DNA from 4 places in the Shewanella sp. S1-58-MNA-CIBAN-0166 genome. Region 3 is predicted to be linked to each of the others. Evidence: predicted binding sites of a transcription regulator. Region 3 holds the regulator's gene; each other region holds the start of a gene.
The links. The regulator sigma-54, encoded in region 3, starts transcription at its own class of promoters, with help from an activator protein. The targets are predictions, from matches to a motif close to GTTGGCACGNNNNTNGNNT.
Positions count from the first base shown of each region.

Region 1: AAEY99_RS16205 (Tll0287-like domain-containing protein) is a predicted target of sigma-54. The motif match lies at 5,349-5,367, and genes of this name have one in related genera.
Region 2: flgA (flagellar basal body P-ring formation chaperone FlgA) is a predicted target of sigma-54. The motif match lies at 2,121-2,139, and genes of this name have one in related genera.
Region 4: AAEY99_RS19230 (CmpA/NrtA family ABC transporter substrate-binding protein) is a predicted target of sigma-54. The motif match lies at 3,508-3,526, and genes of this name have one in related genera.

Region 1 covers NZ_JBEOPN010000028.1:50,722-58,482, forward strand. The annotation lists gene AAEY99_RS16175 (LysR family transcriptional regulator) at 1-49, opposite strand, end outside; gene AAEY99_RS16180 (peroxiredoxin) at 558-1,199, shown strand; gene AAEY99_RS16185 (MBL fold metallo-hydrolase) at 1,256-2,125, shown strand; gene AAEY99_RS16190 (sulfite exporter TauE/SafE family protein) at 2,140-2,892, shown strand; gene AAEY99_RS16195 (rhodanese-like domain-containing protein) at 2,908-3,312, shown strand; gene AAEY99_RS16200 (MBL fold metallo-hydrolase) at 3,431-4,297, opposite strand; gene AAEY99_RS16205 (Tll0287-like domain-containing protein) at 4,587-5,231, opposite strand; gene AAEY99_RS16210 (sigma-54 interaction domain-containing protein) at 5,543-6,859, shown strand; gene AAEY99_RS16215 (NifB/NifX family molybdenum-iron cluster-binding protein) at 6,897-7,466, opposite strand.
Region 2 covers NZ_JBEOPN010000018.1:8,022-15,782, reverse strand. The annotation lists gene AAEY99_RS12180 (flagella synthesis protein FlgN) at 256-729, opposite strand; gene flgM (flagellar biosynthesis anti-sigma factor FlgM) at 831-1,160, opposite strand; gene flgA (flagellar basal body P-ring formation chaperone FlgA) at 1,235-1,942, opposite strand; gene AAEY99_RS12165 (chemotaxis protein CheV) at 2,312-3,232, shown strand; gene AAEY99_RS12160 (CheR family methyltransferase) at 3,305-4,138, shown strand; gene flgB (flagellar basal body rod protein FlgB) at 4,275-4,673, shown strand; gene flgC (flagellar basal body rod protein FlgC) at 4,676-5,092, shown strand; gene flgD (flagellar hook assembly protein FlgD) at 5,116-5,901, shown strand; gene flgE (flagellar hook protein FlgE) at 5,962-7,350, shown strand; gene flgF (flagellar basal-body rod protein FlgF) at 7,633-7,761, shown strand, end outside.
Region 3 covers NZ_JBEOPN010000029.1:54,850-62,610, forward strand. The annotation lists gene AAEY99_RS16525 (calcium/sodium antiporter) at 1-145, shown strand, start outside; gene AAEY99_RS16530 (KpsF/GutQ family sugar-phosphate isomerase) at 190-1,167, shown strand; gene kdsC (3-deoxy-manno-octulosonate-8-phosphatase KdsC) at 1,170-1,736, shown strand; gene lptC (LPS export ABC transporter periplasmic protein LptC) at 1,733-2,293, shown strand; gene lptA (lipopolysaccharide transport periplasmic protein LptA) at 2,280-2,861, shown strand; gene lptB (LPS export ABC transporter ATP-binding protein) at 2,858-3,589, shown strand; gene AAEY99_RS16555 (RNA polymerase factor sigma-54) at 3,732-5,216, shown strand; gene hpf (ribosome hibernation promoting factor) at 5,242-5,529, shown strand; gene ptsN (PTS IIA-like nitrogen regulatory protein PtsN) at 5,532-5,975, shown strand; gene rapZ (RNase adapter RapZ) at 5,972-6,835, shown strand; gene AAEY99_RS16575 (HPr family phosphocarrier protein) at 6,856-7,131, shown strand; gene mgtE (magnesium transporter) at 7,643-7,761, shown strand, end outside.
Region 4 covers NZ_JBEOPN010000041.1:34,154-41,914, reverse strand. The annotation lists gene AAEY99_RS19245 (OadG family transporter subunit) at 148-390, shown strand; gene oadA (sodium-extruding oxaloacetate decarboxylase subunit alpha) at 404-2,182, shown strand; gene AAEY99_RS19235 (sodium ion-translocating decarboxylase subunit beta) at 2,192-3,322, shown strand; gene AAEY99_RS19230 (CmpA/NrtA family ABC transporter substrate-binding protein) at 3,716-5,101, shown strand; gene AAEY99_RS19225 (ABC transporter permease) at 5,174-6,106, shown strand; gene AAEY99_RS19220 (ABC transporter ATP-binding protein) at 6,117-6,989, shown strand; gene AAEY99_RS19215 (alginate export family protein) at 7,169-7,761, shown strand, end outside.

The DNA.
Region 1 (7,761 bases), on a different contig from region 3:
AAGTGATCAAGTGTTTCATACTGATACGTGAAAGCTTGGCCAATTCCATTTACGAATTACTCTTTATAAGTCATGTATTTGTTTACGAAAATATAAACCTAAATGATATTACGGTATAGGCTTCACAAGCATAATCAAGACCCGCTTCACATTGCTATCGGTTAAATAAATGTTTATTCCGCTATCAGCTCTATTTCTAATCCATATAATGCGGCTTTATGCACAGACTTGTTAATTACTCACTTCAGAAACCTTACTGCTAACACCAGTATCGCTTGATCGGTTGTGATATTGCGACAATTAACGTGGTCATTTTTGTCTTTTGTGCCATTTATGACACGAGTTAAACACAACTTATTGTGTGGCTAATATAAAAATTATCTAACAACTAATCACATCTAAATTTTTAATTAATAAAATCAGATACTTATTTTTATTTACGTTATTTATTATCATCTAACCGATATTGGCCTAGCAATTGCTATTACTAAGTATGTTTGCAATCTACTTTACAGATTAGAGTTGCATTAACTTAACCATTTTTTTGGAGTAATAACATGACTGATTCTATTGTTTCTTTTCCGCAATTAAACCGACCCGCTCCGGCCTTTAATACCAAGACAACACATGGCATGCGCTCACTTACTGACTATAAAGGTAAGTGGCTAGTGTTGTTCTCCCATCCTGCGGATTTTACCCCTGTGTGTACGACTGAGTTTATTGGGTTTGCTCAACGTGCAGAAGAATTTGGCAAGCTTAATACTGAGTTACTCGGTTTATCCATCGACAGTGTTCATTCCCATATCGCTTGGGTACGTAACATTGAAGAAAACTTTGGCGTTGAAATAACCTTCCCGATTATTTCCGACTTATCAATGGAAGTGGCTAAAGCCTACGGCATGATCCAACCCGGTGCGAGTGACACAGCTGCCGTTCGAGCAACCTTTATTATCGATCCTGAAGGTGTGTTGCGTGCCATGGTGTATTACCCAATGAGTAATGGTCGTTCTATCGATGAATTTGTTCGATTAGTAAAAGCACTGCAAACCAGTGATGCCAATGGCGTTGCTACCCCAGAAAACTGGCAACCTGGCGATGACGTTATTGTGCCACCACCAGCAACAACTGCTGACGCTAAAGCACGATTATCCCAGGGTTATGATTATGTAGATTGGTATTTTAGTAAGAAGTCGCTTTAACCCGTGGCAAGCACTGGGACGCTTAGTCCCTGTGCACTATTTAACAGGAGCTTGTGATGATTTCAACCTTTAGTGTCCATGAATTTTTAGATGAAGACAGTGAAACATTCACTTATGTTGTTGCTGATAATACCACATCGTTTGCTGTGATTATTGACCCGGTTTTAGACTTTGATTATAAATCAGGTCGAACAGGCACACGAAATGCTAATCGAGTTTTACATTGGATTGAACGCCAAGCGTTAACCGTCAAATGGATACTTGAAACCCATGCTCATGCCGATCATTTATCTGCTGCCAGTTATTTACGTGACCAAATTGGTGGCCAAATGGGTATTGGCGAGCACATCACCAAAGTCCAGCAGACTTTTAAAAAGGTATTTAACCTAGACGCTAGCTTTTTGCCTAACGGCAGCCAATTTGACCATCTATTTAAACATAATGAGCTGTTACAAGTCGGTAATATGACCATTCGTGTTATGCACACACCGGGTCACACTCCGGCTGATCTTGCTTACATTGTGAATGATCAAGCCGCCTTTGTTGGTGACACCATTTTTATGCCTGATGTGGGTACCGCTAGATGTGATTTCCCAGGTGGGGATGCCAATACTTTGTACGATTCCATTCAGGCATTATTTACTCTCCCAGATACAACAGATATCTACGTGTGTCATGACTACCCTACTGAGGGGCGCGGGCATCAATTTAAAACTCAAGTCATCCAACAGAAACAACACAATATCCATGTTAATAACACTATTACCAAATCTGCTTTTGTGACGCTTCGTCAACAACGAGACGCCACATTGCCGATGCCTAGGCTGATATTGCCATCGATTCAAATCAATATTCGCGCAGGTCAAATGCCAGACGCTGAAGACAACGGCACTGTGTATTTAAAAATCCCGATTAACCAGCTTTAAACTTAAGAGTAACCATGATGATACAAGCAATCATTGGCGCATTATTAATTGGTTTAGTGCTGAGTGTATTAGGGTCTGGTGGATCAATCCTTACTGTTCCGGTGTTGCTTTACCTTATTGGAATGCAACCCCAATTAGCTATCGCTTCGTCATTGTGCATTGTGGGTGCTATCAGTTTAATCAGCAGCATAGGCTTTATTAAGCATAAAAAAGTCTCTTGGCCTCATGTGTTTTTATTTGGTTTACCTGGCATGGTAGGCACCTATTTAGGCGCATGGCTCAGCAGCTTCTTTAACAGTGACATACAACTTACTGTGTTTGTCATTTTGATGCTCATTGGCGCGGTGATGATGTGGCGAAATCAATCTAGCCGCTACCAAGCTGGCAAACTAAATATCGCTAAAATCTTGTCGCAAGGATTAGCGGTTGGGGTTGTCACCGGTTTTGTGGGTGTAGGTGGTGGTTTCTTAATTGTACCTGCACTGGTGTTACTTGGCGGCATTGAAATGTCGTTGGCGATTGGTACCAGCTTACTGATTATTTCAATGAACTCACTGGTCGGTTTTGCTAAATATTACTCATTACTTTCAAGTAAAGGGTTTGAGTTCGATGGGTCGATTATTGCCATCATGATTGCAGGCGGACTTGTCGGCAGTATTGCCGGCCAATGGATAAATCAATATTTACCCAAAGCGATTTTACAAAAAATATTTGCCGTGTTTTTAGTGCTAATGGCGCTATTCATTTTAACTAAATCCATTATTTAACATCACGAGGTACACATGAAAACTGCCCAGGAATACATAAGTGAGATTAAAACCCACATTATTGAAGTGAGTACCCAAGAATTACTGACGGCAATGCTTAACCCTGATGTGATCATCATCGATGTTCGTGAGCATGATGAGTTTACGACGGGCCATATAGAAGGTGCGGTGAATTTTCCACGTGGAGTATTAGAGATGAAAATACACGAGCATCCTTTAGTGAGTCATCACTGCGAGTGGGTATTGGCGTTAAATGAACTAGCTGATAAAGACATATACCTTATTTGTCGAACTGGTGGCCGTTCTGCACTGGCGGCAGCATCATTACAGGATATGGGGTTTAGCAAACCTCTGTCTGTTGCTGGTGGCATGATGCAATGGCAACAAGATGGCTTTCCATTGGTGCCTCATAAAATATAAATTACGCAAACATGAGCCAACATTATGTGGCTCATGGCTTATTATTTACTGATGGCTGCGGTTAATGGCTAACGGTATTAATTGTTAACGGTGCTAATGGCTGATTGTGTATTCATTTTTAGAGCTGATTTAGCGGTATTTTAAGGTAGTAGTTACCCTTACCGTCAGCTAATGGCATGTTACCCGCACGAATATTCATTTGAATCGCGGCTAATAATAGTTGCTGTATGTCAGGGCCAATATGGCGTTGTTGATGCCGTTTAATAAACTCTGCTAGGGTGACATTCCCCCCTACCACACTGTTATAGCGTTTTTGGGCAATCACCGATGTTTCTAACCCATTATCTGTACGTTTCTGTGCATGTGGATCATGGCCAACAAACACCCGAGTGCAATTAGGTAATGCCAATATTCGCTGAATTGAATGGTACAAGGTTATTGCGCTGCTATTGGGGAAGTCAGTATTAACGGTACCTAACTCCGGCGTTGACAAGGTGTCGCCTACAAACACAACATCTTCAATGAGATAACTGACGCAGGTTGGTGTATGACCCGGTGTATGCATAATGTGAATATCTAAATGACCCAGTTTAATGAGTTCTTCATCCACAAATAATTGTTCAAATTGTTCGCCATTACATTTAAAACTATCATCAAGATTCAGTAATCGCTTAAAGGTATGTTGAACTTTGGTGATGTGCTCGCCAATTCCGGTTGTTCCACCACGTTTTTTCTTGATATAACAGGCCGCAGAAATATGGTCGCTGTGGGCATGGGTTTCTAAAATCCATTCAACTTCAAATCCATGTTCATCGATATGCTCAATGATGCTATCAGCAAAACTCGTGCTTATGGTGCCAGACGCCATGTCAAAATCTAAAACAGGATCAATAATCGCACATTGACGGGTAGCAATATCGGTCACCACATACGTAAGAGTATGGCTAGCTTGATGATAAAAAGGATCGATTCGAATTCTACTCATGACACATTAACTCCCAACACAATACACTGGTATTTGTCAGATAAAGCCTCAGATTAATATTGGTAATATTCTCAACATCATTGATTCAATGACTGAGGAGGGTTAATCACTACAGCATGATGTTAAATTAAACCATCAATGTAAACTGCGGATTAAGTCGCAACAAACAGCGAATTAATAAGCATTATTTGATTTAAAATCCGAAGAATAAGGCTTAATGATAAAGCCCTATTACCGTGGTAGTTTGTTAATTACTTTTTCGACTTTGGCTTTTGACTATTGCTTTCGGCTATGGCTTAGCAGTAACCGATGGAGTAGGTTTTTTGATATCCTTTTTCAGTGAAAATACGCCACGAATATCACCAAGGGCAAAGTTAACCGCTTTATCATCTGGATAGGTTTTGCTCAGCAATGCACTCACTTCCGGTTCAATATTACTGCCATGGCAACCTAAACATAATTGTTGCGCTGGTATGGCCTTCATATAACGAAACTGAGTGTTGCCATCATTGACGATAAACTCACTCGCCACGATTGGCTTATCTGCAGGTTGTTGTCCTGAGGCATTCACCAGCTCAAATTGTTGTAATTGCGATAACTCCCATTCATCTGGCGTATTGTCTGAATTACGCACACGTAAACTGGTTCGAGTCAGTGTCCAGCCCTCTTTCGAGTTTTCAGCGGCAATGGCAGGTGCAACCGATTTACACACCGACACCGCATTGATTAAGCCACCTTGTTTAATTGCGGCTTGTAACTGACCTTTTAACGCTTGGCTAAAATCGGCAATGCGTTGATTGGCCTGTTGTTCAAGCACCTGCTGTTGCGTTAGTGATTCGGCATGGCAAAGGCTGCTCATGCTAGCAATCACTAATAACGCACTGATGTTACGTGCATTTAAAACCGTTTTTTTGTGCTTTGATGTTAATTTCATTATTTGTCATCCTCGTCTTCAAGTCGGGTCATTCCCATTAACTTCAGGGCATAATTTTCGTACATGGGTTCACTACTGCTAGGGCACCGTTCGGTCGTAAGCGATATAACACAATCAATACAAAGCTTGTGCCATATCACACTAGTTAGGTTTAATCGCTTAAAATCATTAGCTTAAACATTATTGAAATTGACAGGATGCCCATGCTAGGTTGTTGAGTGACAAATATGACATCGTAATGACATTTATCGTGCTATTAATGTCATTATAAAGGTTGGCCGATTAATATGAATCGCAAGCGAGAGTAATCAATGAATAACACCACCGTTGTACAATCTATGATAAACGCTATTGATAAACCGGCGATTTTTATTACTCCCGATTATGTGATCCATGCGGTTAATCAAGCCTATATCGAAACCTATGATGACGACGTTATTTTAGGCCAAAGTAAATGCCATCAAATCTCTCATAATAGTGACCAACCTTGCGATAAACACGGTGAGGAATGCCCGTTATTACAATGCCAGAGTACTAACCGGGCTGCCAGTGCCGTGCATATTCACAGCACGGTGCAAGGTAAGTCTTACTGCGACATTTTAATGAAACCTATAAAAGATAATAGTGGCATGGTATTGGGGTATCTAGAGATTTTAGATGCCATAGATTACGCATCGACAGAATCAAAAAAAGGCACCATGATCGGTCAATCGGCGCCATTTAAGCAGATGCTCAACAGGATTAATCGAGCCTCTCAATCCAATATCGCGGTTCTGTTACAAGGTGAAACCGGTTCAGGCAAAGAGTTAGTTGCTAAAGCGGTACATCAGGCCAGCAACCGAAATGATAAACCGTTTGTGGTGATTGAATGCACTGGGCTAAGTGAAAATCTGTTCGAAAGTGAATTATTTGGCTATGAAAAAGGTGCATTTACAGGGGCGACAAGCAGCAAAAAAGGCTTGATTGAAATAGCGCACGGTGGAACGGTGTTTTTTGATGAAATTGGCGATGTACCGATGAACATGCAAGTGAAGTTACTTAGGTTACTTGAAACCCAGTGTTATCGTGCCGTCGGCGGATTAAAACAGAAACGTTCTGACTTTAGGCTAGTCAGTGCCAGCCATAAGAATTTACTCGATTTAGTAGAAAAAGGTGAATTTAGGCGCGACCTGTATTACCGCATTGCAGGATTTCCGATTTACTTACCGTCGTTACGTGAGCGTTATGATGACATTCCGACGCTGGTGAATCACTTTATAAAATATTCTGATTACAAACATAAAAAGTTTTCGAGCAATGCATTAACTCTTTTGGGTCGTTATGCATTTCCGGGAAATATTCGCGAATTGAAAAATATTATTGAGCAATCGGCACTTATCGCCAATGAGGATGTTATACACAGCAGTGATTTACCTGAAAGCGTTCAACCTAGCCACACATCTAAGGATGAAACAATTGCCGTAAAACTTAACACCGAACTGATGACGTTAGATGACATGGAATGTGCGTATCTTTCGCAGGTATGTGAGCAATATGCAGGATCGCCAGCCGAACTAGCGATAACGCTTAATATCAGTGTGCGTACCTTATATCGAAAATTACAACGCTATGGTTTAAAGCTTAACTAGCCACCACAGCGCTGTGATAAAACACCCCAAGCGATCATTAATGAGCAATTAGTGAATGTTTTTTATTGCAGCAACGTTTCATTGTTGTGGTTTCATTCGCCAATTCAGATTTAGACTCGCAGCAACGTTTATGTGTCCCCGAGTCAGATTGGTTATGGCAGTCTTCTTCACCATGAGCGTGTTGATGATCATGGTCATGGTTATGTTTATGCTCATGGTTACAGCAGCCACCATTGGCTTTCTTAGCAATATGATTAATTGATGGTCGCCCCTGACTTGCCTCGGTAAATGGCTCACAGTCCGCTAAATGACTACTGGCAAAATACTCTATTGCAGTACGACCATTTTTTGCGTGAAATACACTCAATTGTTGGCTTAATAACTTAGATAAAAGCTGTTGGCCAATGTTGCGCACGATGACGCGATCCGCTCCATTTGCCAGTATCATACTGACTAATTGTTGTTTACCCTCATATCCTTCTGTTAATGCTGGGTTGGCAAAGCGCCCTTTTACTTGGCCTTGCTCATCAATGAATAGCATCTCATCGGCACGGCTAAAGTGATTGGCAATATGTTGGTCTTTCATAGGTATGGCAGTAATCATCATGTCTCCTCATGTGCATTTTTAACAAATCGATTAAACGCAGTTGTTCCAACTTGGTTTATCGACATGCCACTGGGCTTAAAACAGCTTTTGCCGAGAGCGTCCTAGAATGTTCGTTTATTTTTGGAGACTTGGCATTATCTGCTTAAATTAATCGAATAATAGTAATTGGCATATGCAATATATACACTTATTAATAGCATATGCCAATAATAATTTCGATTCTGGTTTGAGTTTTGTGACGCGTGACATTATTTATGATGACAAGTATTTTACCTGTCAGAAGGCGTGCGAGGAT
Region 2 (7,761 bases), on a different contig from region 3:
CTAGGGCGGACTACGTCCTGCTAGGTTCTAGGGCGGACTACGTCCTGCTAGGTTCTAGGGCGGACTACGTCCTGCTAGGGTCGCTGTGCTTCTAGGGACAGCTTCGCTGCTAAGATTTTATAGTCTCTAGCTGCGAAGCGTCCTAGCAGCGTAGCGCTCTAGGCTGTCGCTAAGATTTTATAGTCTCTAGCTGCGAAGCGTCCTAGCAGCGCAGCGCTCTAGGCTGTTGCTAAGTTTTATAGCCTCAAGGCTTTATCAGGCTGAAAAGTCATTGCCCAGTGTTGAAATGGTAGAAGTTTTACCTTTGTCATTGTAGGTCAAGCTTGAGGCATTGCGGCTGGCTTGTAATGCCTGGGCAAATCGATTGAGGCTGGCGATATTGAGCTCAATCAAGCTGGCATTCTGACTGTTGATGTCTTTGCACTCGGCGAGAATAGCTTTAGCTCGTGAGACCTGTTGTGCCAGTTCAGTATCGGTGGTGAGCAGATTGTGCTGTGGGTGGCTTGCCAGTTTTTCGTCAGTGGCTTTCATATTGAATAAGCACTGGGTTTTATCTTTGGAAAGCGCCAGCAGTTTGTCGGCATCTTGTTTGGATAATGCCGCTTTCTCTTCAACAATAAGCGATTTCAGCTGCGTTAATGTCTGATTTTGACTATCAAGCAGTTGGTGTAGCTCTTTGCGTTGATCTTCGCTTGCTTGCTTGTGTAATGGCTGGTTTAACTCTGTCATAAATTACTCTTAGGTTTTTTTAACTAACACTTATCTATGGTGCAAGTTTGCACCTATTATCTGTGTGTCGTTAAAACAAGTTAAAGAGTAACGTTTAACGGTTACTCTCTGTCAAACGATAAACCGCCTAGCTCTGCTTCAAAGCTGGCAATATTCGCTGCAAGCTTTTCTGGATCGACTTTATATCGTCCCTCAGAGATTGCTTGCTTAATTTCAGCGACCTTTTTTTGGTCTACTTCTGGTAACGATGCCATTTTTGTTTGCGCGCTCTGAAGCTGTTGAGCTTGAGAGGTAATGCTAACGGAATCTGTTTTAACCGGTGCAGCTGATTTTGGGGCTGCAGTAGTTGTAGATTGCGTAGCAGACTGCGTGTCACGTGCAGTGCGCATTTGTGTATTGGTAGCAGTGTTATGCTTAATATCAATTGCCATGGGAGGCTCCAGCGTAATGAATCAGGTTTTCCAATCAGGCTATCGGCACCCCAGGAAAAAACTTTAACGCTATTTTACATTCTTACTTCAACTTCGCCAACGCCAATTACAACCGCATCGAATTGTTTGCTAGTGTTACTGTTTTTTACTCTGATAACCTCATCGATATTGCCATCACGCAGTGCTTCTCCAAGGGTTTTTATTTCTACATTAGTGGTTTTAGCATAAATAGAAACAGTGTCACCTTTGCAAACAAAGCACAGGTTATTACTTAATACTGGAGAGTCTTTAGCTACCCGACGTTTCACCCGCGAGCCGATTAATGTCGTGGTGTCGGAAAAAAACTGACCTTTTAAGCTATATTGGTCAACATACATGACTTGTAAATGATGTTCGCCAATAATTTGGTCTGGGGACAATAGTTGGTTAGCTACCACAACAGGGTATTGGATTTCGACTCGAACAGAGAGATACATTTGCCATGGATAGTCATAGTCTGGGCTATTACAACTGAGTTTTACCATGTTATTTCGACTAATAGCCCTTTCACTGGCAAGTTCGACATTAATCGGTGGGTAACAGGCTGGTGGACTGATTCTGCCCTCAAGGTTTTGTGGGGTTATTTGCACTTTAGCTTTTGAGTCAGCATCAATTTTTTTGGCTACCGCCTCTTTAGCTAACGCATAAATGGTCGATAGTGAAGGTGTGATAATTTCTTCGCTAGCAATTGCAGGCAAAGAAAATGTTATTGAACACAAAAAACATAAAAAAAATACTTTCATAATGAAGATACTAGCTTGTTTTGCCAGAATGCACCTATACTTTGAAAAACGAAAAATATGCGAGTAATCTCTGCATACACAATAAGCTAAAATAAATGGGCTAGGGGACATAAGAATAACATTATCCCTTCGTCAAAAAAGTGTCAGTTCACAGTGCGAGCTAATTTATACAAAATTAAAGCAAGTTGCATGCCCACTTTTTGATTCATTAAATTGAGATGTATTTGTTAGATTGGTGATGGTTTAGACTCAAATTGAGTGACCATCAGTAAAATATGTACTAACCGTATTATGCTAAACCAAGGTTTACTATAATTTCAAAGAACAATTTTTATCCTTTTGGGTGACAGTTAACTACAAGGCCTTGTTATGTCGAGCATTTTAGATTCAGTAAATAAACGTACCCAACTTGTCGGGCAAAACAGACTCGAGCTGCTATTGTTTAGGCTTAGCGGCCGTCAACGGTTTGGCATTAACGTGTTTAAAGTGAAAGAGGTGTTGCAATGCCCACCACTGACTACGTTGCCTAAATTAAACCGTTTTGTTAAAGGTGTTGCTCATATTCGTGGCTCAACCATTTCCGTTATCGATTTAAGTGCCGCAACGGGTGGACGCCCACTGACATCAACAGAAAATTGCTTTATTATCATTTCTGAATATAACCGAAGTATTCAAGGCTTTTTAGTCAGTTCAGTTGAACGTATTATCAACATGAATTGGGAAGCCATTATGCCTCCACCGCAAGGTTCTGGCCGCTCTTCTTATTTAACTGCGGTGACAGAGATTGAAGGTGAGTTGGTAGAGATTTTAGATGTTGAAAAAATTCTTGATGAAATTTCACCGGTTAAGACGTCTATCAGTAAAGAGCTCAATGAAGCATTAACTATTGATAGAGAACAGCATTATCATATTATGGTTATTGATGATTCTGCTGTAGCACGCAAACAAATTATTCGTTCGTTAGAGTCATTAAATCTGCAAATCGATACCGCTAAAGATGGTAGAGAGGCGCTGGAAAAACTGAAAAGTATTGCCGCAGAAATGGATGATGTTTCAGTTGAAATTCCGTTAATCATTTCTGATATTGAAATGCCTGAAATGGATGGTTATACCTTAACGGCTGAAATTCGTAATGATCCAAAATTAAAGAATATCAAAGTAGTATTGCACACATCATTAAGTGGTGTATTTAACCAAGCGATGGTACAAAAAGTAGGGGCTAACGACTTTATTGCTAAGTTTAATCCCGATGAATTAGCCGCAGCGGTTAACAAACATTTAAGTTTATAAACCTTTTATTATTGCAAAATATTGCAAAATATTGGAGGTTGAGTTCATAGGCTTACCTATTAGGAAGATAATGTGACAGATAAATCACTTGCTGAAGCAGAGTACAATCAATTTAGGCTGTTTTTAGAACAGCATAGCGGTATTGTGTTAGGTGAGAACAAACAATATTTAGTCCGCAGCCGTTTAGCACCTTTGATGGGGAAGCATAATTTGCCTTCTTTGTCTGAGGTAGTTAAAAAGTCGATGAAACCGATAGAACGGCAACTGCGCGCTGAAGTGATAGATGCGATGACCACCAATGAAACGTTATGGTTTCGAGACCGTTATCCATTTGAATTACTGCACAATACTCTATTGCCTGAATACAGTAAGCTTGGCAGACCATTAAAAATTTGGTCGGCTGCGTGCTCTTCAGGTCAAGAACCTTATTCGTTGGCCATGACGGTGTTGGAATATCAACAACGTAAACCTGGTGCTTTACCAGGAGGCGCGACAATTCAGGCAACAGATTTATCACCTTCTATGCTAGATCGTTGTAAAAATGCTGAATATGATGGTTTAGCACTTGCTCGTGGTTTGTCTGAAGAACGTAAACGTCAGTTTTTTGATGCTTTACCTTCGGGTAACATGAAAGTTAAAGATAATGTGAAGCGATTAGTTAACTTTAGAGCCCATAATCTACTTGAAAGTTATAGCCTATTAGGTAAATACGATATTATTTTTTGCCGCAATGTGTTGATTTACTTTGCTCCTGAGGCAAAGGCTAAAATTTTGCGGCAATTTGCTGCCGCACTTAATCCTAAAGGTATTTTATTTTTGGGTGCGTCAGAATCTCTTGCGGGATTAACCGAAGAATTTAATATGGTTCGCTGTAATCCTGGAATTTATTATCAAAAGAAAACCTAGATAATATAATAGCTTAATCTATTTATCATGCCGGCATTCGTCGGCATGTTTGTTTTTATCTTTTATTCCCTCATAAATTAAATTGTTGGCATAACCTTTGCTTTATTTCTACCAGTTAGCTGATGGAGGCAATTTTATGGCGATTAATTTCGATAATGCATTAGGTGTTCACCAATACTCTTTGGGCATTCGAGCTCAAAGAGCAGAAGTGATTTCAAGTAATATCGCCAATGCCAATACTCCTCATTATAAAGCTCAAGATGTCAATTTTGCTTCTGCTATGCAAGCGGCAAGCTCGCATCAGAAAGGCTTGAGTATGAGCCAAACCACAGAGAAACATTTTGATTTAACGGCGTTAAGTCAACAGCATGTTCAATATCGTATGCCAAATCAAGCTGATACTGGCGATGGTAATACTGTCGATACGCAGAAAGAGCAAGCAGCATTTATGCAAAATGCGCTCGAATATCAAATGTCATTAGGCTTTCTTGAGGGAAAATTTAGTGGCATGCGTAAAGCATTGCGAGGTGATTAATTATGAGTTTATTTAATATTTTTAATGTTTCTGGTTCAGGTATGTCTGCGCAGTCAGTGCGTTTGAATACCACCGCCAGTAATATTGCCAATGCTGATTCTGTGTCTAGCAGTGTCGATAAAACCTATCGCGCGCGTCATCCTGTTTTTGAAGCCGAAATGCTAAAAGCCAATAGCCAGCAAAACAGTTCGCCTGGCGTAACCGTTAAAGGCATTGTCGAAAGTAATAAGCCATTATTAAAAGAATACTCGCCAGACCATCCCATGGCGGATGGTGATGGTTTTATTTATAAACCTAATGTCAATGTGATGGAAGAAATGGCGGATATGATTTCTGCATCGCGTTCTTATCAAATGAACGTTCAGGTGGCTGATGCAACAAAGTCTATGTTGCAACAGACATTAAGGATGGGTAAATAGTATGATTATTCAAGGAGGTAACAATGAGCCTCGTTAATTCTTACAGTCAGTCTTTACCGCAACAATCCAGTAGTGCATCTAATACTAGCGCTACAACGAAAAGTTCTGTACAGACAAATACGACCAGCACGACTACGGGTAATGTGTTTCTAGATAGCATCCGTCTACCTGAAGAAAGTGCTATCCCTGAATCAAGCGATCAAATGCTAAAGCAAGAGGATTTCTTTGCTTTACTCAGTCAGCAACTGTCGATGCAAGATCCTTTTAAACCGGTTGATAACGATCAAATGATTGCCCAAATGGCATCGTTTTCTACAGTCGATGGTATTTCAAATCTTAATGATGAAATCCTTAACCTTAATACTGTGATGAGTTCTAGCCAGGCGTTACAAGCTTCTGGCTTGGTTGGCCGCAAAGTGCTCATTCCTTCTGATACCGGCGCTATCTCTACTGAAAGCTCTGAGATAAAAGGGGTGATCAGTACACCATCAGCAATTGAAACGATTACGGTAAGGGTTGAAGACGAGTCGGGTCAGCTTATTAAGAGCTTTAATGTCGACGGCAGTAAAGGCGGCAATGTTGATGTGACTTGGGATGGTCTAGATAAAAGTGGTAACCCAGCTAAAGCGGGTAATTATGCCATTAAGGCCAGTGGTAAAGTCGATGGAACGTCGGAGGATTTAGCCGTATCGACTTATGCTCATGTTACCAGTGTGTCATTAGGCACTGTAGCAACAGGAGCAATTTTGAATTTGCGTGGAGTAGGTGGAATTAAGTTATCTGACGTACTCGCAGTATCTGAAACATAGTACGGCTAACAACGAACCGTTAGTTGTCATCATAAATGAATTAATTGTGAGAGGTGTAATATGTCATTTAACATCGCATTGAGTGGTATCGCTGCCGCGCAAAAAGATTTAAATACAACCGCGAATAACATCGCTAACGTCAATACTATTGGTTTTAAAGAGTCTCGAGCTGAATTTGCTGACGTTTACGCCAATTCAATTTTTTCTAACAGTAAAACGGCTGTAGGTGGTGGTACAACTACTACACAAGTTGCGCAGCAGTTTCATCAAGGTAGCTTGCAATTTACCAGTAACTCATTGGATATGGCGATCAGTGGTGGTGGCTTCTTTGTTACCTCTTCTGAATTAGGTTCGCAAGATCAGTCATATACCCGTGCGGGTGCGTTTAAAGTTGATTCGGCCAATTATATGGTTGACTCAGCAGGGAATTTTTTACAAGGTTTCCCGGTGGATGAAGACGGTAACTCAACCTCGGTGAGTTTAACCACAACCCAACCAATTAAGATCCCTGACACGGCGGGTAGCCCAGTACAAACCGGAAATGTTGGTTTGCAGATGAATCTTAATGTTGGTGAAACAGCATTAGATCCAGCTAATTTTGATCCTGCTGATTCTGATACATTTAATAATTCTACCTCAGTGACGATTTATGATTCCTTAGGTGAGTCGCATATTATGACCACCTACTTTGTTAAGCCAACGAACGGTTCATATACAGGCGAAAGTAATTGGGTGGCATTTTATGCAGTTGATGGTGACCCTGTGGATGTAGCAAGTGGCGCAGGGACTTATAATACCGATAGTGATGGAGATGGTGCCGGTGGTGGTGCTGGTGATGTAGCTGGTACCGCATCAGCTGCCAACCCTAGTGGTGTTGGCACATGGTCAGGTGCTGTGCTTAAATTTAACTCAGTTGGAGCTTATACTGGCAGTAGCCCTGGTACTATTACCACTGAAGCACTAGGTGCTGGTGGTGCGGGTGCTTTAGGTCCTGGCGCCGATGGAGCTCAAACCCTTACGATAAAATTTAATAATCCGACTCAATATGCTTCTCCATTTGAAGTGACTGAATTGACTCAAGATGGTATTACCGTGGGCCGATTAACCAATGTAGGTATTGGTTCAGATGGTTTAATTACCGCCAGTTACAGTAATGGCTCAACGGTTCCGTTATCACGTGTGGCATTAGTGCGTTTTGCTAACGAGCAAGGTATGACTCAAGTGGGTAATACGTCTTGGAAAGCCAGTATCGATTCGGGCCCAGCATTAGCCGGAGAAGCCAATAGCGGTACATTTGGTAGTATTCGTTCATCTGCGCTTGAGCAATCAAACGTTGATTTAACCACAGAGCTGGTTGATTTAATCTCGGCTCAGCGTAACTTCCAGGCTAACTCGCGTACGCTTGAAGTCAACAACACCTTAAATCAAACCATATTACAAATCCGCTAAGATTACGTTTACCTTATCAATTTATGTTTACGTGATAATAGGTGTTGCCGTTTACGGCAACACCTTGCCTTTATCCTTGTTATTGTTACTCCTCGCTACTCCTTGTTATTACCTCACTAGTGTTGATAGATGCTTTTTTGACACTCACGCGTTATTCGTTAATTTTATTGATTAACCGATTCATGTAGTTACCTCCTTACAACACAACTTAAAACTCATTGGCATGATGCTTGCTTATTCTGTTTATATAGTATTTTTGCAGAAAGTTTGACGGAGCAAAAAATGGACAAATTTCTTTATATTGCCATGAGTGGCGCAAAGCAGGGGATGAATGCCCTAGCAGTGAGTGCGAACAATCTTGCTAATGCCAATACTGATGGATTTAAAGCTGACATGGTCCAAGCCCGTTCA
Region 3 (7,761 bases):
CTTCTATATGGTATTAGGCACCAGTGCAGCATTAGCCGTTTTAGTATTATCCAGTGGCGCTAAGCAACAACTTACTCGCTGGCATGGCGCACTATTATTAATCACCTTTATTGCGTACCAAATTGTTGTCTTTCAGTCGCATTAGATTGGAGCATGAAGGTAAAGTATTAAGCTAACAGAGAGAGTCGTATGGTAAATCACACTCAATTTCGACAATGGGGTCGTAAAGTCATTGATATAGAAAAAGCTGCCTTAGATAATTTATATCAATATGTAGACTCGGTTGAGTTTGACCAAGCATGTCAATTGATCATGCAGTGTAAAGGTAAAGTGATTGTCATGGGGATGGGCAAATCAGGTCATATTGGTAACAAAATATCCGCAACCTTTGCCAGCACCGGCACACCGGCATTTTTTGTTCACCCTGGTGAAGCCAGTCATGGTGATTTGGGCGCATTAGCCAAAAATGACATTGTACTCGCCATTTCCAACTCTGGTGAATCAAGCGAAATACTGACATTAATGCCTGTTATCCAACGTATGGGTGTACCAGTGATTGCGGTGACCGGTAAACCAGACTCCAATATGGCGCGTTTATCCAAAATCCATTTATGCATTCAAGTGCAAGAAGAAGCATGTCCATTAGGATTAGCACCCACTTCCAGCACCACTGCAACACTTGCTATGGGCGATGCATTAGCCATTGCTTTATTACAAGCAAAAGGTTTTACTCGTGATGACTTTGCCTTATCACACCCTGGTGGCTCTCTTGGAAGAAAATTACTTCTAAAAGTCGACGATGTCATGCATAAAGACGATGATTTACCGATCGTCAATGATGATATTTGTATTACTGAGGCACTTTATGAAATATCTAAAAAGGGCCTTGGCATGACGGCAGTAGTCGACCATGCCAATAAACTTGTGGGCATTTTTACCGATGGTGATTTACGCCGGGTTATCGATGCAGACGTGAATCTTCGAATCACTCCTATTGCCCAGGTTATGACCGAAAATTGTGTGACCTGCCCTGCGGGGATTTTAGCCGCACAAGCACTGCAAATCATGGATGAAAAGAGCATCAACGGACTGATTGTCGTTAATGAAAAACATCAACCGATCGGAGCATTAAACATGCTCGATATGGTTAAAGCTGGAGTCATTTAATCATGTCAGAATCAACCTCGTTTCACCAAGGATTTTACGGCCCTGTCAGCAATGATATTTGGCAACGAGCTCAAAAAATCAAACTGTTAATCTGTGATGTCGATGGAGTATTTTCAGATGGACGTATTTACCTCAGTAATGCAGGTGAAGAACTCAAAGCGTTCCACACTCGTGACGGTTATGGTGTGCGTTCTTTGCTTACCAGTGGTATCCATGTTGCCGTGATAACAGGACGTAAATCCAAGATTGTTGAAAACCGCATGACGGCATTAGGTGTAACACATATTTATCAAGGTATTGATAATAAATTTGAGCCTTTTGAGCAATTATTGTCGCTCTATAATGTGACTGCTGATGAAGTGGCTTACATTGGCGATGACATGGTAGACCTACCAGTAATGAAAGCCGTAGGACTAGCCGTTTGTGTCGGTGATGGTCATCCGTTTGTCAAACAACAGTGCCATATGACAACCACCCTCAATGGTGGCCACGGCGCACTGCGTGAACTCACCGATTTATTACTATTAAGCCAAGATAAATTTGCCAGTGCTCATGGTATGAGTATATGAGTAGAGTCACGCTAGGTATTATTGCTTTTTTTGGGCTTGCTTTTATATTGTACTGGCAAGCACAAGTAAAACGCAGTGAAATGGATGCGGTACAAATACGCGGTATTGAGCGCCCAGATTTTGTTGCAGATAACCTACGCACTACAGAATTCAATCAACTAGGTTTCGTCGAAAGTCGAGTCAGCGCCGAACACATGGAGCATTACGCCTCAAGTGACATCACTCACTTTACCAAACCTATTTACCTCATTTACCCTGAAAACGGTAAAGCACAATGGCAATTAAGTGCAGACCGTGGGCAATTGAATAAAAATACCAGCAAAGTCACATTAGAAAATAATGTTATTATTGATGCCATTGATATAGAAGAACCCCTGCAGTCACTGAGTACCCAAGCTATTACGGTGGATTTAACCACTATGATAGGATCCTCACAAGAGATGGTGTACATCAAAGGTAAAGGGTTTATTATTCAAGGTTTAGGCCTACATGCTGACTTGAATTCGCAAAAATTATCGCTACTAAGCCAGGTAGAAGGAACATATGAGCCACATTAATCGTCTCCACACTCGCGCCAATGTTATGTTATTAAGTAGCATACTTTGTATATTGAGTTTGCCTGCCATAGCGAAACAAGGGGATCTGAAACAAGAATTGAAAATCGCTTCAGTCAGTCAGTCTGCCGACATTAAGAATAATCAAATTGTTTTTAATGGTCCGGTAACGATTGTCCAAGGCACGATTAATATCAATGCAGATCAGTTACGGGCGTTTACCCCTGAAAACACCACCAGTAAGAGATTAATTGCTACTGGCACCCCGGCTACATTTTCACAAGAATTAGATGACGGTAAAATTGGTACCGCAAGTGCTAACGAAATTAGCTATGACCTTGCCACCACTACACTCACATTGACTGGCAACGCCAAACTTGATCAATCAGGTAGCCAGGTTACCGGTAATAAAATCAAGTACAACATCAGTGCTCAAGAGCTGATTGCCGAAAGTACTGGTACAGGGCAAGATCGGGTAATCACCATCATTCAACCAGAGAATTTCCAAGACGAGTCGGCGCCAAAGCAAAAACTCCCTGAAATTCCTGTTAACAAGCAGATCAAACCATGACCCAAATTACCTTAACCGCTGAAAATCTAGCTAAAAGCTATAAAGCTCGTCAAGTTGTTAAAGATGTGAGTTTAACGGTTAAAACAGGCCAAATTGTCGGTCTTTTAGGCCCCAATGGTGCAGGCAAAACCACCACCTTTTATATGGTTGTCGGCTTAGTAAAAAGCGATAAAGGCCGAATATTGATTGACGATGACGACCTTACTGCCGATCCAATGCATTTGCGCGCCCGCAAAGGTATAGGTTACTTACCACAAGAAGCCAGTATTTTCCGCAAGCTTACCGTTTACGACAACATAATGGCCGTACTACAAACTCGCAAGGAGCTCAGCACAGACCAACGTATTGAGCAACTTGAGCATCTACTCGAAGAGTTCCACATTACTCACATACGCGACAGCCAAGGTATGTCGTTATCGGGTGGCGAACGTCGTCGAGTTGAAATTGCGCGCGCTTTAGCTGCTAATCCAAAATTTATTTTGCTTGATGAGCCCTTTGCTGGTGTTGATCCTATTTCGGTCATCGACATTAAAAAAATCATCCAACAACTTAAAAATCGCGGTTTAGGGGTATTAATTACCGACCATAACGTACGTGAAACGCTAGACGTTTGTGAGCGAGCCTATATCGTCAGCCAGGGTAATTTAATTGCCGAAGGCACACCTGATGAGATATTAAGTAATCAACAAGTTCGAGCTGTGTACTTAGGTGAACAATTCAAGCTATAGTTACTTTACTGGCCTTTTAGTCTAGCTAACTCATTTCATTGAACGATACCTAAACAACGTTAAATGTCATTGATGTTTATGGCAATCCATTACAGTTCGAGATTGTCATTTTTATGGAAAATCATCTAGGGATAAGCGGTAAATGAAAGCGTCACTCCAACTTAAAATGGGTCAACACTTAACCATGACCCCACAATTGCAGCAAGCCATTCGCTTACTGCAATTATCGTCATTGGAGCTACAGCAGGAAATCCAACAAGCATTAGATTCAAATCCATTGCTTGAAATAGAAGATGAGTTTTCTGAAGCAAAAGACTCCTTAAAAGAAAACCGCGACCAAGCGGATACAGACTTTAGTGACAACAGTATTGTTAATGTCGAAAAAGACACTTCCACCGTCGACATAACAGAATCCATGACCAAAGAAACCATGGATGATTTAGCCATGGATACCACATGGGATGAAGTATACACAGCCTCACCTATGTCAGGTTCGGGCAGTGCAAGCATGCGCGATGACGACATGCCCTTTCAAGGTGAAACCACCGAAGGTTTGTACGAACACTTAGAATGGCAAAAAAATCTCACTCCATTTTCAGACACCGATCTCGCCATTGCCACCGCCATTATTGATGCCATTGATGAACGCGGTTATTTAACCCAAAGTACCGAAGATATTCTCGAAGCCATGGGTGATGAAAATGTGGAACTCGATGAGGTTGAAGCGGTATTAAAACGCGTTCAACACTTTGACCCTGTGGGTGTTGCTGCACGTGATTTAAGTGAATGCCTATTTATTCAATTAGCGCAATACTCTAACGACACACCCCATATCGATAATGCCCGTTTGTTAATTAAAGGCTATTTAGAGTTAATTGCTGGCCGTGATTTCAGATTATTGATGCGTAAAACAAAACTAAAAGAAAATGAGTTACGTGACGCAATCACTTTAATCCAGACACTCAATCCTCGTCCGGGCTTATTAATTACCCCCATGGATGATGAATACGTGATTCCCGATGTCACAGTATTAAAGAAAAATGGCCGTTGGGTAGTAGAGTTAAACCCAGACAACATGCCTAAAATTGGTGTTAATCAACAATACGCGGCCATGGCTAGAGGCAGTAAAAACCCGTCGGATAGTCAATTTATTCGAGGCCATCTGCAAGAGGCTAAATGGTTTATTAAAAGTATTGAAAGCCGTAATGATACTTTACTTAAAGTGGCAAATTGCATTGTGCAATTTCAGCAAGGCTTTTTTGAATATGGCGAAGAAGCCATGAAGCCTATGGTGCTCAATGATATCGCTGAAGCCGTAGAAATGCATGAATCGACCATTTCACGAGTCACCACACAAAAATATATGCACACCCCTCGAGGATTATTTGAACTAAAATACTTCTTCTCTAGCCATGTCAGTACTGACGATGGCGGGGAATGCTCATCAACGGCCATTCGTGCTTTTATCAAAAAGCTGGTTGCCGCAGAAAACCAGAAAAAACCACTGAGTGACAGTAAAATGGCTCAGCTTCTGGCAGAACAGGGCATAAACGTTGCTCGTCGTACGATAGCAAAATACCGTGAAGCAATGATGATCCCGCCCTCAAACCAACGTAAGAGTTTATAACCTACTAGGCAATGGAGGATTTTTTATGCAAATAAGTCTGACTGGACGTCATGTCGAAATAACAGAATCTTTACGTGAATACATCCACAGTAAATTTTCAAAGCTTGAACGACACTTCGATCAGATCCATAATGTACACGTTGTGCTCAATGTAGAAAAATTACAACAAAAAGCAGAAGCCAAAATCAACATTAATGGCGCAGAAATTTTTGCAATGTCAGAAAGTACTGATATGTATGCTGCAATAGACGCCCTGATCGATAAACTCGACCGTCAGGTAATTAAACACAAAGAGAAGAATACAAAACACTAACGATGGAACTTTGTACCATTCTGCAGCCGGAATGCACTACCTGTGCCACACCGGGCAGTAAGAAAAAAGTACTGGAACTCATCAGCAATTTAGTCGCTGCCCAGTACCCAACCCTGTCTTCGCAAGAGGTTTTTGAAAGCCTGTTAGCGAGAGAGAAAATGGGTAGCACAGGTATAGGAAATGGCATTGCGATACCTCATGGTAGATTAACGACCATCGATCACCCTATCGCGATATTTATTAAATGTGAAGAAGCCATTGCCTTTGATGCAATCGATAAGCAACCCGTGGATCTTTTATTTGCTTTGTTAGTCCCTGCAGACCAGTGCCAACAACATTTAGGCACGTTATCGAGCATGGCCCAAAAGTTAAGCGATAAGCAAATATTGAAACAGCTTCGTAAAACTCACGACGCAACAGAACTTTATCAGGTTATTACTGCATGAAACTAGTTATAGTATCGGGACGTTCAGGCTCAGGGAAATCCGTTGCCCTGAGAGTATTAGAAGACCTAGGATATTATTGTGTTGATAATTTGCCTTTACCACTCATTGGCACATTATTAGCCCAGCTTAAAGGCAGTAATGATTTGGTTGCGATTAGCGTTGATGTTCGTAACATTGCAGAACAAGGTAAAGTGCTTCAAGACCAATTGGCACTACTTCAAAATGACACTGAAATTATCAGTTTCTTTTTAAATTCCAATGACAAAGTATTGCTTAAACGTTACAGCGAAACACGTCGATTACACCCGTTATCTAAAAATCATATTTCACTGCAAGAAGCGATAAAACTAGAAGGCCGTTTACTTGAGCCTATCGCAAAAATTGTTGATCACTATATCGACACTTCTGCGCTAAATATCTACGAATTAAGCGACCAAGTTAGGCAAATATTATTAGGCAGTGTTGATAAAGAGTTAGTGATTAACTTTGAATCTTTTGGCTTTAAACACGGCATGCCGACAGAAGCAGATTTTATGTTTGATGTACGCTTTTTACCCAACCCACATTGGGAAATAGAACTGCGTCCATTTACGGGTTTAGACGAGCCCGTACAAGAATTTTTAGGTCGTCAGCCATTAGTTAATAAATTTATTTGGCAAATTGAAAACCTATTTGAAACTTGGATGCCGCATTTAGAACGTAACAATCGCAGTTACCTTACCATCGCGATTGGTTGTACTGGTGGTCAGCACCGTTCGGTATATATTGCAGATCAATTAGCAAAACGATTTCGACAAGGCAGTAAACACACGGTTAATGCTCGCCACAGAGAATTAAATATCAGTGATACTAATAACTAAGTGAGCATAGGATCGCGTCAATGATCAAACTTGAACGCCAAGTGACCATTTCAAATAAATTGGGGTTACACGCCCGTGCCGCCACAAAACTCGCGATGTTAGCGGCGGATTTTGATGCTAACATCACCTTAACTCAAGGCGAAAAAAACGCCAGCGCAGCTAGCGTACTTGGGCTATTAATGCTTGAAAGTGGTATCGGTAAAATGATTACGGTGACAGCTCAAGGCCCAGATGCTGAAGTGGCATTAAACGCAGTGTGTGATCTCATTAATGCTAAATTTGATGAATCTTGTTAATTTTTTAATCGCATTGAATTTATAAATAGCCTGTAATGTGTGAATAGCTGCAAGTTACTCATGCTTTAAGCCACCGTCATCCTTATTTTATGCGGCCTCTAAATGACTAGGCCATACTAACCAAACTGTCACGACATTGATGATCACCAGTAGACATCAGTCCCTCAAAAATATTAGCCCTTAGGTTTATCTCTCGCAGTTGATACCAATCTCATTAGTATCAGTTCATTCTGCGGGAGTTAGCGTTTAACATGATAAAGACATTACCGCTTCTAGCAACGGATCCAGTGCAACTCTGTTTCCGTGACGTGGTACGTCTATAGTATGTAAAGCAGCATTGGCTGCTGCAGAATTTCACCGCAGAAGTCATTTAAGTATTTTATTTCTGCATTTCATTGTCTTACGTAAAGACAGCTATTTCTGCATTTATACGCCTTGAACTGTACAACCTGAGAAACCCAGAATAATGACATACTGAATAATATAAGTATGACGAATAGGAAGTAGATATATGGGTAAAGAGTACCTAGACAATGAGATAACAGAACAACGTCTCAATCAACTCGTTCAAGCACTAGACAGTGGTCTGTTTGTCCATGCCCGTAACATGCTACATACCATGTCACCTAA
Region 4 (7,761 bases), on a different contig from region 3:
CTTGAGTAGTCAAGTTATGTCTGTAGTCGTTAAGGATGTTGTTGTCTTGGTGCACGTTTTGTGACATTGCACCGTGATAGCACATTGAGGGACGGTACAGAATAGTCAACGTATTGGTTTGATGTTTAACAGATAAAGTGAGGACACATGACATCGATATCTGAGCAGTTATCCGATGCGCTAGGCATTATGGTAATGGGCATGGGCTTAGTATTTATTTTTTTGAGTATCTTAATCATCGGTATTGGCATTGTTGCCAAGCTTTTTCCGGCCCCAGTAGAGGTTCCTACGCTAGCAACGGTAAGTGCTAATGTGCCTAAACATACCGTCTTAGACCCTAAGCTGGTTGCCGCTATTACCTCTGCGATACATCAATACCGCGCGAAATAAATTTGGAGTCATTATGAGCAAGCCATTAGCATTAACCGATGTCGTCCTGCGTGACGCACATCAATCATTATTGGCAACACGTTTACGTATTGACGATATGTTACCTATAGCACCGTTATTAGATAAAGTAGGCTTCTGGTCACTTGAGTCTTGGGGCGGCGCAACTTTTGATTCATGCATTCGTTATTTAGGCGAAGATCCATGGGATCGTATTCGCGAATTGAAAAAATCCATGCCTAATACCCCGCAACAAATGTTGCTTCGAGGCCAAAATTTATTAGGTTATCGACATTATGCTGATGATGTCGTTACGCGTTTTGTAGAACGAGCTCATACCAATGGCGTTGATGTATTTCGTATCTTCGACGCAATGAATGATGTCCGTAATCTTGAAACCGCGGTTAAAGCGGTTAAAAACGTGGGCGGCCATGCCCAAGGCACCATTTCATTTACCACTAGCCCTGTTCACAACATTGATACTTGGGTTGATATGGCTAAACGCCTAGAAGACATGGGCGCAGATTCTTTATGTATTAAAGATATGGCGGGTTTACTTAAGCCAATGCAAGCTTATGACCTCATTAGCCGCTTAAAATCACAAACGGACTTAATGGTGTCGATGCATTGTCATGCTACAACGGGCCTAAGCAGCGCTACATATCAAAAAGCGATTGAAGCGGGCGTTGATGTGCTTGATACGGCAATATCTTCAATGAGCCAAACCTACGGCCACAGCGCTACCGAAACGTTAGTGGCAATGGTTGAAGATACCGACAGGGCAACCGGTTACGATATGGTGTTGCTAGAAGAGATAGCAGCCTATTTTCGTGAAGTGCGTAAAAAATACGTCCGTTTTGAAGGTGCACTAAAAGGCATTGATTCACGTATTTTACGTGCTCAAGTACCTGGCGGCATGCTAACCAATATGGAAAATCAATTAAAAGAGCAGGGCGCAGCAGACAAAATGGATGCCGTGCTTGAAGAGATCCCGCGGGTACGTGAAGATCTTGGTTTCTTACCTCTCGTTACCCCAACATCGCAAATTGTTGGCTCACAGTCGGTGATCAATGTGCTGATGGGTGAGCGTTACAAGTCGATGACCAAAGAGACCGAAGGTGTACTAAAAGGCGAATATGGTGCGACGCCAGCGCCAGTTAATGCAGAACTACAAGCCAGAGTGCTAAAAGGCGAACAGCCAATTACGTGTCGCCCAGCCGATTTAATTGCACCAGAATTAGATAAGTTACGTGTCGAGCTTGCCGAAGCCGCCAAAGAGCAGGGCTTTAGTTTAGCTGCAGAATCAGATGACGATGTAATGACTTATGCGTTGTTCAATCAAATTGGTCTTAAGTTTCTTAAAAATCGCGGCAATCCGGATGCGTTTGAACCTGTCCCAAGTGCAGATGATTTACAAGTGAAAGCCGATAAAGGCCCACAAACCTATACCGTCGATGTCGATGGTCAACATTTTGTGGTCGAAGTGAGTGAAGGTGGTGAGATTGGTCACATCGCGCCAGCATCAGCTGCACCTATTACGGCAGCGTCTGCAACGGTCGCCTCAGCGCCTACGGGTGAGATTAAGTGCACCATGGCCGCGCCGTTATCGGGAAATATTTTCAAAGTGTTAGTCAGTAATGGTCAAGCGGTTAAAACCGGTGAAGTGATCATTATCCTGGAGGCGATGAAAATGGAAACCGAAATTCGTGCTCAACAAGATGGTGTTGTAACTCAGTTAGCGGTTAAGCAGGGTGACAGTGTAACTGTAGGTTCAACATTGTTGTCATTAGCATAAGAGGTCGAAATGGAAGGATTATTGGCTTTTTGGGCTGAAACGGGTGTCGCTAACTTTACTGGTGGCCAACTGCTAATGATGGCTGTTGGTTGTTTATTGTTATTTCTAGCGATAATTAAAGGATTTGAACCGTTATTGTTATTACCTATCGGATTTGGCGCCATATTAGCCAACATTCCTAATGCAGGTTTTACCGATGAAGGTGGCTTACTGTATTACGCTTACCATGTCGGGATTGAGACTGGGGTATTCCCATTGCTCATCTTCATGGGGGTGGGTGCATTAACTGATTTTGGTGCGCTAATTGCTAACCCTAAAACACTATTGTTAGGGGCAGCGGCGCAATTTGGGATTTTTGCCACTTTACTTGGTGCTATTGCCTTAAATTGGGTACCTGGGTTTGAGTTTAGTATGCAAGATGCTGCAGCTATTGCCATTATTGGTGGAGCAGATGGTCCAACGGCAATTTTCTTAGCGTCTAAACTAGCGCCTGAATTGTTAGGTGCTATTGCTGTTGCTGCATACTCATACATGGCGTTAGTGCCATTAATTCAGCCGCCGATCATGAAACTGCTAACCACTAAAGCCGAACGTGAAATTAAAATGGAACAATTGCGTGAAGTCAGTAAGAAAGAGAAAATTATCTTTCCACTGATGGTGCTAGGGTTAACCATTTTATTTTTACCTGCAGCAACCCCATTAATTGGCATGTTCTGTTTGGGCAATTTAATGCGCGAATCGGGCGTAGTGGATCGTTTATCGAAAACGGCGCAAAACGAGTTAATCAACATAGTGACTATCTTTTTAGGTCTTGCTGTTGGGTCTAAGCTATCAGCAGATCAATTTCTGCGTATCGAAACGCTAGGTATTTTAATCCTTGGCGCGGTTGCGTTTAGTATTGGTACTGCTTCTGGGGTATTGATGGCTAAATTAATGAGTAAGCTCTCTGGCGGAAAAATTAACCCACTTATCGGTGCAGCAGGCGTTTCTGCTGTGCCAATGGCTGCACGAGTAGTGAATAAGGTAGGTTTAGAGGCTAACAACCAAAACTTCTTACTCATGCATGCTATGGGACCTAACGTAGCAGGTGTGCTAGGCAGTGCTGTTGCTGCAGGTGTTTTGCTGGCAGTACTAGGCTAAAACTTACCCGATGATTCAAAAGCCAATGCCTTTGCGTTGGCTTTTTTGTTTTTATCTACTGGTACAAAATTACTTATACCTCTTTTGATGCATATTGGTGCACTTAAACTGCTTTATTGCACTGTAGTAGCATTACGTTACTTAATTGTTAAAATTAAAGTTATTTAAAATCAACCTGTTAATGTTTTGGCATGAAAAATGGATAGCAAAGGTTGTATATTTGATGAGCCATATCCAGTCTTTTTAGACAGTACAGGTTATCAGTTTTACAACTAACTGACTGATAAATAATATTTAATAAATTCAATTTTAGCAAAGGCGCTATCGAGATATTCCTAAATGGATATCCGAAGCGCCTTTTTTTATTGTCAATTTTCATAACGGGGAAATAATATGAACTGGAAAATATCGTTAACTCAGCAGATTAAGTCTTTATTACTGGGGGTCAGTATTGGGGCAAGTTTGTGTATCAACACTGTAAGTGCCGAAGTGGGCTTTCCTGAAAAAGAAGAGCTCAGGTTTGGTTTTATCAAATTAACTGATATGGCACCTATTGCGGTTGCTTATGAAAAAGGTTATTTCGAAGAAGAAGGTTTATACGTCACGATTGAAGCGCAGGCAAATTGGAAAGTGTTACTCGATGGTGTGATTGATGGTCGATTAGATGGGGCCCACATGTTAGCGGGTCAACCAATTGCTGCAACAATTGGTTACGGTACTAAAGCGCACATTATTACCCCATTTTCGATGGATTTAAATGGTAACGCAATTACGGTATCAAACGACGTTTGGGCCAAAATGAAGCCGCACATTGCTAAACAGGCAGACGGTTTTCCCGTTCATCCCATTAAAGCTGATGCACTAAAGCCCGTAGTAGAAGAATTTAAAGCGGCTGGTAAGCCATTTAATATGGGTATGGTGTTTCCGGTTTCTACACATAACTATGAATTGCGTTACTGGTTAGCCGCTGGTGGGATTCATCCTGGGTTTTACGCACCTCATAAAGGAGATACATCAGGGCAGATTGATGCACAAGCTTTGCTGTCGGTAACTCCGCCCCCACAAATGCCCTCGACACTGGAAGCGGGCACAATTAATGGCTATTGCGTTGGTGAGCCCTGGAATCAGCAAGCTGTGTTTAAAGGCATTGGTGTACCTGTGGTGACCGATTATGAAATTTGGAAAGATAATCCGGAAAAAGTGTTTGGTATTACAGCCGAGTTTGCCGAAAAATATCCAAATACCACTATACGCCTTACTCGTGCGTTGATCCGCGCCGCTAAATGGTTAGACGACAATAACAATGCTAACCGCCCAGAAGCGGTAAAAATACTGTCTCAATCTAATTATGTTGGTGCTGACTATGAGGTGATTGCTAATAGTATGACGGGTACGTTCGAATATGAAAAAGGCGATAAGCGCGCGGTTCCAGACTTCAATGTATTTTTTAGGCATCACGCAACTTATCCATATTACTCAGATGCGATTTGGTATTTAACTCAAATGCGCCGTTGGGGCCAAATTGAACAAGATAAATCTGACGATTGGTATAAAGACATCGCCGCAAAAGTCTATCGTCCAGATATTTATGCTAAAGCCGCGCAATCACTCATCGACGATAAGCTCATCCCCGCAGTTGACTTTCCAGATTTCAGTAAAGAAACCGGTTTCAAAGCACCGCAAACTCACTTTATTGATAACTTAGTTTATGACGGCAGCAAGCCTAATGCTTACATTAATTCATTTGTAATTGGATTAAAGCAAGGCGACAAGCTGTAACAACCCGTTAAGGAGTCTTGGATGAACAGTCTTTATTCTATTGCACAAAATCGCTTAATTGAACGAGGCAACATGGCAGTTGTTATGCTGAAAATAGCCGAGTTAAGTAGGGCGATACTATTACCGTTTATCGGCATTGCGATATTTTTAGCTCTGTGGGCGGTGACAGCTAATAGTATTGAAACCTCTCTGGGTAAGTTTCCGGGACCGGTTGCTGTCGTGTCGCAATTTGACAATTTGTATCAGGAGCATATAACTGAGCGCGAAAAGGCCGAGGCTTTTTATCAACGTCAAGAAACACGAAATGAGGCGCGTGTTGCTAACGATCCAAGTTATGTCGCCAAAGTACGTGCTTACACAGGTAAAGAAACTTTTTGGGATCAAATTGTCACTAGTCTAATTACCGTCATGAGTGGTTTTATCTTAGCGGCCATTATTGCTATTCCATTGGGGATTTGGATGGGGTTAAGTCGCAGTTTGCAGGCAGCAATTAACCCCATTATTCAAATTTTTAAACCCGTATCGCCACTCGCTTGGTTGCCTTTAGTTACCATGGTGGTCAGTGCGCTGTATGTCTCGCCGGATCCGCTAGTGTCTAAATCATTTATTAACTCCATGCTCACTGTCACCTTGTGCAGTGTTTGGCCAATGATTATCAACACTACAATCGGCGTGACGAGTATCGACAGCGACCTAATCAATGTCAGCAAAGTATTGCGGTTATCGGCAATAACCCATGTGCAAAAAATCGTCTTACCAGCATCTATCCCAATGATTTTTACCGGTATGCGCTTATCCCTAGGGGTCGCGTGGATGGTATTGATTGCCGCGGAAATGCTGGCGCAAAATCCGGGGCTTGGAAAATTTGTTTGGGATGAATTTCAAAATGGTAGTTCTGATTCATTAGCGCGAATTATGGCCGCGGTGGTTGTGATTGGCTTTATTGGCTTTTTATTAGACCGAGGCATTCTGGCCTTACAGCATTGGGTATCTTGGGATCAATGAGGGTAACAACATGAGCACATTTTTAGAGATTAGCGGCGTTGATATGGTTTTTCCCACGCCTAAAGGATCTTTTACAGCGCTTAAAGACGTGAATTTGAAGATAAATAAAGGCGAGTTTATCTCTTTGATTGGTCACTCTGGTTGTGGCAAATCGACCGTACTGAATATTGTTGCAGGTTTATACCAAGCCAGCTCTGGTGGGGTCATTTTAAAAAGTACTGAAGTTAAAGCGCCAGGACCTGAACGGGCGGTGGTATTTCAAAATCATTCGTTACTCCCTTGGTTAAGTGCCTATCAAAACGTTGAGCTTGCTGTAAAACAAGTGTTTGCTGGCAAGATGAGCAAAACAGAAATGAAACAGTGGATTGAACATAACCTGCAATTAGTGCAGATGGATCATGCTATGCATAAACGTCCAGGAGAGATTTCTGGTGGAATGAAACAACGAGTCGGTATTGCAAGGGCGCTTGCTATGCAACCGGAAGTGTTGCTGATGGATGAGCCATTTGGAGCATTAGATGCGTTAACACGAGGACACATGCAGGACTCGTTAATGGAGATCCAAAGTCAGTTAAATAATACCGTGATTATGATTACCCACGATGTAGACGAAGCGGTGTTGTTGTCTGACAAAATTGTCATGATGACCAATGGTCCAGAAGCCACAGTGGGTGAAATTTTAACAGTCGACCTTCAAAGGCCAAGAAACCGCCTAGCGTTAGCTCAAGATACTGAGTACAACCGACTGCGTTCTGAGGTACTTAAATTCCTGTATGAAAAACAACGCAAGATAGAATCACTGTCAGCAACAAAACAAGTATTTAAAATGCAAGATAAATCACAGACACCAATTAATGAAGCCGTTAAAGTAAGCAACAGTTAGTTTGCTAGTCGCACTGTTACGCTTTACAGCGTGTTGATAACTTAACTTAAAATAACTATTTGGGATGTAAGATGAATAAAAAACTGCTTGCGAGTCAAGTTGCGGATAAGGCTTGCCTAAATTCTGCCTTTACAAAAAAATGTGCCTTATCGGTACTTAGTTGTTCACTATTACTGGCTATGGGAAATGCTTCTGCAGCGGATGTTAAAGTCACATCAATCGCTGATGCAGTGACTCAGGGAACAGCAAATGTAGATTTGAATTTGCGTTATGAATCTGTCGATCAAGACAATGCGTTAAAAGATGCTGATGCATTGACACTTCGGACTCGTTTAACCTTTGCTACCGCTGAATATTACGGCTTAACAGCTTTAGTTGAGTTTGAGGATTCACGCAGCTTAGCAGGGGTTAATGATTATAATGACGCGATTGGCAACAATGCTGATTACTCTGTGATTGCAGACCCTGAAACAACTGAATTAGACCAGGCTTTCTTACAATACAAGCGTAATGGTTTTACTGCTAAAGCTGGGCGTCAAGTTATTGCTATCGATAACCAACGTTTTATCGGCCATGTTGGCTGGCGTCAAGATCGCCAAACATTCGATGCCGTTACTATGCAATATGCAATGAATGACTTTAGCGTTGACTATGGCTATATCTACAAGCGCAACCGTATTTTTGCAGAAATAAAAGACATAGATTCAAAAGATCACATCATCAATGCATCATATAATTTAGGCTTGGGTAAGCTAAGTGCTTACGGCTATCT